2 linked regions of the Catenuloplanes niger genome follow. Each later gene encodes a partner of the first gene's protein in a complex. Links are inferred from orthologs where the notes say so. Each region holds a gene or a part of one and is shown in the gene's direction. Other genes may lie near its edges.

The links.
Region 2: the proteins of dnaG (region 1) and dnaB are in contact, whole or in part, in a crystal structure (PDB 2R6A), measured with the Geobacillus stearothermophilus proteins. The link is inferred for Catenuloplanes niger from one-to-one orthologs. Residues at the interface, in WP_049624496.1 of Geobacillus stearothermophilus: Lys456, Leu457, Leu458, Pro459, Ala460, Asn463, Ala464, Leu467, Leu535, Leu536, Ile537, Ala538, Gln544, Glu545, Asp548, Tyr549, His552; in WP_033016901.1 of Geobacillus stearothermophilus: Ser13, Glu15, Ala16, Gln18, Glu91, Leu92, Asp94, Ala95, Val96, Pro97, Thr98, Ala99, Ala100, Asn101, Tyr104, Tyr105, Ile108.

What each region holds. Positions count from the first base shown.
Region 1 is NZ_JAVDYC010000001.1:2,512,054-2,515,339, reverse strand. What follows is about bases 158-3,132. They hold dnaG (DNA primase), read left to right. Parts: upstream 158-702; coding sequence 703-2,562; downstream 2,563-3,132. Other genes in these bases: J2S44_RS10835 (ABC transporter ATP-binding protein), read left to right, coding at 3,123-3,132; J2S44_RS10840 (hypothetical protein), read left to right, coding at 2,566-3,081; J2S44_RS10850 (deoxyguanosinetriphosphate triphosphohydrolase), read left to right, coding at 158-607. Also shown: more of J2S44_RS10850, read left to right, coding at 1-157; more of J2S44_RS10835, read left to right, coding at 3,133-3,286. UniProt on the Escherichia coli protein: RNA polymerase that catalyzes the synthesis of short RNA molecules used as primers for DNA polymerase during DNA replication.
Region 2 is NZ_JAVDYC010000001.1:4,283,576-4,286,709, reverse strand. What follows is about bases 119-2,941. They hold dnaB (replicative DNA helicase), read left to right. Parts: upstream 119-714; coding sequence 715-2,169; downstream 2,170-2,941. Other genes in these bases: J2S44_RS18875 (fluoride efflux transporter FluC), read right to left, coding at 2,662-2,941; J2S44_RS18880 (TFIIB-type zinc ribbon-containing protein), read right to left, coding at 2,211-2,624; J2S44_RS18890 (hypothetical protein), read right to left, coding at 119-300. In the rest of the region: more of J2S44_RS18890, read right to left, coding at 1-118; more of J2S44_RS18875, read right to left, coding at 2,942-3,000; J2S44_RS18870 (fluoride efflux transporter FluC), read right to left, coding at 3,067-3,134. UniProt on the Escherichia coli protein: The main replicative DNA helicase, it participates in initiation and elongation during chromosome replication. Travels ahead of the DNA replisome, separating dsDNA into templates for DNA synthesis.

The sequences.
Region 1 (3,286 bases):
GCACGACCTGGAGGACGGCATCCACGGCGGCTACATCGATCTCGAGCGGCTGGCCGCGGACGCGGACGAGCGGGCCGCGCTCTGCGCCGACGTGTCCGGCGTCTACTCGGAGGAGCCGGTCGACGTGCTCGGCGCGGAGCTGGCCGCGATGCTGGCCGGGCCGATGCTGGCACCGGCGCTGGCCTACGACGGCAGTCACCGCGCGCAGATCGCGGTCAAGCGGATGACCAGCGTGCTGACCGGCCGGCTGGTCGCGGCGCCGGTCGAGGCCACGGTCGCGGCGTTCGGATCACAGACCCTGCGCCGGTACGCCGCGGACCTGCTCGTCCCGCCGGACGTGCGGATCCGGTGCGCGTTGCTGAAGGGCATGGCGCTGCGGTACGTGATGCGCCGCCCCGGCGCGGCCGCCCAGCAGGAACGGCAGCGTGAGGTGCTCACCCGGCTGGTGCACGTGCTGGCCGTGCGTGCGCCGGACGGGCTGGACCCGGTGTTCGCGCCGATCTGGCGGGCCGCGCCGAACGACGCGGCCCGGCTGCGTGTGGTGATCGACCAGGTGGCGTCGCTCACCGATCCGGCCGCGATGTCCTGGCACCGCGCGCTCACCTGAGAACGAAACCCGGGCTGGCCCCTCCGGCGCGTGCGGCTCCCGCCGTACCCTTGGAACGCTCTGGTGGTTTGTTGGGGTTCAGGGAGGAGCCGCGGGTGGCCGGCAGGATTCGGGACGAGGACATCGCGCTGGTGCGCGAGCGTACGGCGATCGCCGACGTGATCTCCGAGACCGTCACCCTGAAGTCGGCCGGCGGTGGCAATCTGAAGGGCCTGTGCCCGTTCCACGACGAGAAGACGCCCTCGTTCACCGTCTCCCCGGCCCGCAACGTGTATTTCTGCCACGGGTGCGGCAAGGGCGGCGACGCGATCACGTTCCTGATCGACGCGGATCACCTGACGTTCGTCGAGTCGGTCGAGCGGCTGGCCGGCCGGGCCGGCATCCAGTTGCGGTACGAGGAGCAGCCCGGCGGGCGCCCGTCCGGCCCGCGGCAGCAGCCCGGCCAGCGGCAGCGGCTGGTCGCGGCGCACGCGGACGCGGCCGAGTTCTACCGCTCGCAGCTGATCACCCCGGGTGCCCGGGCCGCCCGGGAGTTCCTGGCCCAGCGCGGTTTCGGGCGCGAGCACGCGGAGGCGTACGGCTGCGGGTTCGCGCCCGAGGGCTGGGACCCGCTGACCCGGCACCTGCGGCAGAAGGGCTACTCCGCGGACGAGCTGGTGACCGCCGGCCTGTCCCGCCCGGCCCGGTCCGGCTCGCTGATCGACCGGTTCCGGCGGCGGCTGCTCTGGCCGATCAAGGACATCAGCGGCGATGTGATCGGCTTCGGCGCGCGGAAGCTGTTCGACGACGATGACGGCCCGAAGTACCTGAACACGCCGGAGACGCCGCTCTACAAGAAGTCACACGTGCTGTACGGCATCGACCAGGCGAAACGCGACATAGCGCGGGAGAGCCGCGCGGTCATCGTCGAGGGTTACACCGACGTGATGGCGTGCCACCTGGCCGGTGTGCCGACCGCGGTCGCGACCTGCGGCACCGCGTTCGGCGAGGACCACATCAAGGTGCTCCGCCGGCTGCTGATGGACGCGAACGACCTCGGCGGCGAGATCATTTTCACGTTCGACGGCGACGCGGCCGGGCAGAAGGCGGCGATGCGCGCGTTCTCCGACGACCAGCGGTTCGTGGCGCAGACGTTCATCGCGGTCAGCCCGAACGGCATGGACCCGTGCGAGCTGCGACTCAACCGCGGTGACCTGGCCGTGCGCGACCTGGTGGGCGCGCGCGAGCCGATGATCGCGTTCGCGCTGCGGTCGATCATGCGTCAGTACGACCTGGACACCGTCGAGGGCCGGGTCGCCGCGCTGCGGTCCACCGCGCCGCTGGTCGCGCAGATCAAGGACCGGTCGATGCGCCCGGGCTACACCCGCAAGCTCGCCGACGACCTGGGCATGGAGATGGCGGAGGTCGAGCACGCGGTCCGCCGGGCCGGCGGCAGCGCGCCGGACGAGAACCGTCGCAAGGCGGGCCCGCGGCCCACGTCCGCACCGCAGCTTCAGGTCGAGCGCGAGGCGCTGAAACTCGCGCTGCAGGAGCCGGTGCTGGCCGGCCCGATGTTCGACGCGCTCGACGGCACGCACTTCACCGACCCGGTGCACGTGGCGCTGCGCGGTGCCGTGGCGGACGCCGGTGGCACCGCGTCCGCGGCCGGCGGCGGCGTGGTCTGGATCGAGAAGGTGCGCGACCTCTGCGCGGACCTCGGCGCGAAGGCGCTGGTCAGTGAGCTGGCCGTGGAGCCGCTGCGGGTCGACCGCGACCCCGACCCGCAGTACGTCTCGGTCACGCTGGCCCGGCTGCAGTCCGCGACCGTGACCGCCCGGATAGCCGACCTGAAGTCCAAAGTGCAGCGCATCAACCCGGTCGCCAACAAGGACGAATACTTCGCGCTCTTCGGGGAACTGCTGTCCCTGGAGCAGCACGCGCGTGCCCTGCGCGAGCAGGCTGTCGGGGGGTTGTGACGAGTGTTCGGCTTCTTCCGCAGGAACCAGCCGCCGGCCGCCCAGCGCCCGGTCCTCGAGCGTGACGAGCGCATCCTCACCTGGGCGAGCACGTCCACCGAAGGGGTGGTCGTGGCGACGAACCGGGGTCTCTGGCTGCCCGGTTTTCACCGGCTCGGCTGGCACGAGATCCTCAAGGCGGTCTGGTCCGGCCGTGAGCTCACCGTCATCGCCGGCCGGGTCGCGGAGGAGCGCGACGGTTACGCCGTGGTGGCCGACGAGCCCGCGATCTCCACGTTGCTCCTCGCGCCCGGTCACGTGCCGCACCAGGTGCAGGTCCGGGTGACGAAGTCGGTCGCGATCACCCACCACCACGAGCTGCCCGGCGGCGGCGTCCGGGTGGCGGCCCGCCGGGTCAGCGGTGTGGACGGTCTGCGCTGGACCGCACGGTACGACCCGGGCACCCCGGTGGACGGGCCGGCCGTGGACGAGCTGGTCGCCCGCGCCCGCCGCGACGCCGAGGCGGCCGCACCCCGGTAAATCCGGCGGAACTTGTCGGACCCGCCGTCTAGGGTCGGGGCATGACCGCGATGATCGAGGCAGCCGGGCTGGTCAAGCGCTTCGGCGACTTCACCGCCGTGGACGGCATCGACGTCACGGTGCAGCCCGGTGAGGCGTTCGGCTTCCTCGGGCCCAACGGGGCCGGCAAGAGCTCCACCATGCGCATGATCGGGTGCGTGTCCCC
Region 2 (3,134 bases), 1.8 Mb from region 1 along the record:
GTAGCTGGCGCCGCCGTCCGGCTCCTGACGCCAGCCCTCCGTCTCGCGGCTGGCCTGCCAGCGGTTGCGCGCGCGGCTGGACCGGATCGGCGGGATGTCGCCGACGCCGGTGTCGCCGGTGCGCCGGTAGAAGTCGGTGGTGGCCGGGTCGGGATAGCTCGTGTAGCGCTCGACCTGCGACTCCTCCGCCGCCCGGGGCCGGGGCAGCTCGTCGCCGTAGTCGGCGTCTTCCGACCAGGAGCCAGCACGACGGCGCTGTCGCGGCGCCCGCCCGCTGAGATCCTGATCGTCGTAGTCCACCAATGGAGCGTGACCGTTCCGAGACCAGATCGCAATACGTGTTCCGGCGGCATCAACTTGCGGCGATGAGCCTACCTTCGCCCGAATCTACCCCCAGAACCGGACAACCTTTCTTTCCTCCACATGCTGGGGACAAAGTTTTACCTGCTCAGAGACGTTTGTGTGACGCGATCCACTTAGTTGTGCACAGGTTATCCACAGGGCTGCGCACAGTGTGCGGCCCGCTGTCCACAGGTAATACCCAGGCTCATCCACCGACCCGTTTGGGGCTGAGGGCTGGGTGTTCGTAGTGTGATCGCGCTACCCGTGGGAGTGTCTGCCGATGTGCCAGTCGGCCGCCGCGGTCGCCGGCCGTTCCGGTTGTCGGCGACCGTTCGATGCGGGATAGTACGTATGTTCGACTGAGGGGGCGCGATGTCGATTACCGACGACGTGCGGCCCGGCTCGTTTTCCCCCGACGACTCCGGGGACGACCGCCCGCGCCGCCAGAAGGACCGAAAGTTCGACGGCCCGCCACGCGACGGTGAGGGCGGCGGTGGCGGCCTCGATCGCACCCCGCCGCAGGACATGGCCGCCGAGCAGTGCGTGCTCGGCGGCATGCTGCTCTCCAAGGACGCGGTCGCCGACGTGGTGGAGATCCTCAAGCACGGCGACTTCTACCGCCCGATCCACGCGACGATCTTCGACGCCATCACCGACCTGTACGGTCGCGGCGAGCCGGCCGACGCCATCACGGTCGCCGCGCTGCTCAACGACGCCGGCGATCTCGCCCGCATCGGCGGCGCCCCCTACCTGCACACGCTGATCGCCAGCGTCCCCACCGCCGCCAACTCGTCGTACTACGCCCGCATCGTGGCCGAGCGCGCGGTCCTGCGCCGCCTGGTGGAGGCCGGCACCCGCATCGTCCAGCTCGGCTACGGTGCCGCCGCCGGCACCGGCCGCGACGTCGACGACATCGTCGACCTGGCCCAGCAGGCCGTCTACGAGATCACCGAGAAGCGCGTCAACGAGGACTTCGCCAGCCTCGGCGAGATGCTCCAGCCCACGCTCGACGAGATCGAGGCGATCGGCGCCCAGGCCGGCATGATGACCGGCGTGCCCACCGGCTTCGCCGACCTGGACCGTCTCCTCAACGGCCTGCACGCCGGGCAGCTGATCATCGTGGCCGGGCGCCCGGGTCTCGGGAAGTCCACGGCGAGCATGGACTTCGCCCGGAACGCCGCCATCCGGGCGAACCAGGCGAGCGCCATCTTCTCGCTCGAAATGAGCAAGATCGAGATCGTGATGCGTCTGCTGTCGGCGGAGGCGCGGGTGCCGCTGCACGTGCTGCGGTCCGGGCAGCTCTCCGACGACGACTGGACGAAGCTGGCGCGGTGCATGGGCGAGATCAGCGAGGCCCCGCTGTTCGTGGACGACACGCCGAGCATGAACCTGATGGAGATCCGGGCGAAGGCGCGGCGCCTCAAGCAGCGGCACGACCTCAAGCTGATCGTCGTCGACTATCTGCAGCTGATGTCCTCGCCGGGCCGCACCGAGAGCCGTCAGCAGGAGGTCGCGGAGCTGTCCCGTGGCCTGAAGCTGCTGGCCAAGGAGGTCGAGGCGCCGGTCATCGCGGTGTCCCAGCTGAACCGTGGTCCCGAGCAGCGCACCGACAAGCGCCCGCAGCTGTCCGACCTGCGTGAGAGTGGATCGATCGAGCAGGACGCCGACGTCGTGATCCTGCTCCACCGCGACGACTACTACGACAAGGAGTCACCGCGCGCGGGCGAGGCGGACTTCATCGTGGCGAAGCACCGTAACGGCCCGACGGACACGGTCACGGTCGCGGCGCAGCTGCACCTGTCGCGGTTCGTGGACATGGCGATGTAGGGCCGCCTGCAGGAGCGGGGCGGCCCTACCCGCGGGACGTTCTAGTCGAAGAGCTCGCCCAGGAAACCGCGGTGCTTCTTGCCACGTCGGTGACCGTGGTGGCGGTAGTGCCCGTGGTACCCGCCGCCGTGGCCGTAGGCGGGTGCCCCGTGCCCGTACGCCGGGGTCGCCGCCGGGTAGCCGTGCTGAACCGGAGGCGGAGGCGGAGGCGCGTAACCGCCACCGTGCACCGGCGCGGCCGGCGGGTAACCGGGAGGCGGCGGAGGCGGCGGGACAGCCCCAGGGCGGGCGCCCTGCGGGTTGCTCCGGTTCCAGCTCTGCTCGGCTTCGAACAGCTTCTCCAGCTCGCCGCGGTCCAGGAAGATCCCCCGGCACTCGCCGCACTGGTCGATGGTGACGCCGCTGCGTTCGTACTGCCGCATCTGGCCGTGGCACTTTGGACAGGTCATCTGCATGCGTCGACGGTACCCCGACCGGTCACGCATCGTGCACCTACGGCGCCAGCCACCAGCCCAGCCCGGCGGCCGAAAGACCCAGAAGCAGATTCAACGCCAGATTCAGTACGCCGAGCGCACGCGGCAGCCGTACGGTGTCCGCCGCCAGCGTGGACCAGGTGGTCAGCGCGCCGCAGAAACCGGTTCCGGCCAGCGCGACCACCCAGGTCGGCGCGGTGCTGTGCAGCAGGCCGAGCAGCAGCGAGCCGAGCACGTTCGCGGCCAGGATGCCCCACGGCAGGCGCCGCCCGAACCGGGCCGCCGCGGCCGTGTCGAGCAGCAGGCGCACCACCGCCCCGGCCGCGCCGCCGATCAGCACCAGCCCAAATGTGATCATGACGAGTTCTCCTTGACGCCGCGCGCCCGCCGTGCTGACCGGCCGCTCATGCCGGCCGGTACGCCGTCACGCACGCCTCGCGCCGGGCCACCGGCCGGTGAGCCGTCGACCGGCGAGCCACCGGCCGAGCCGGG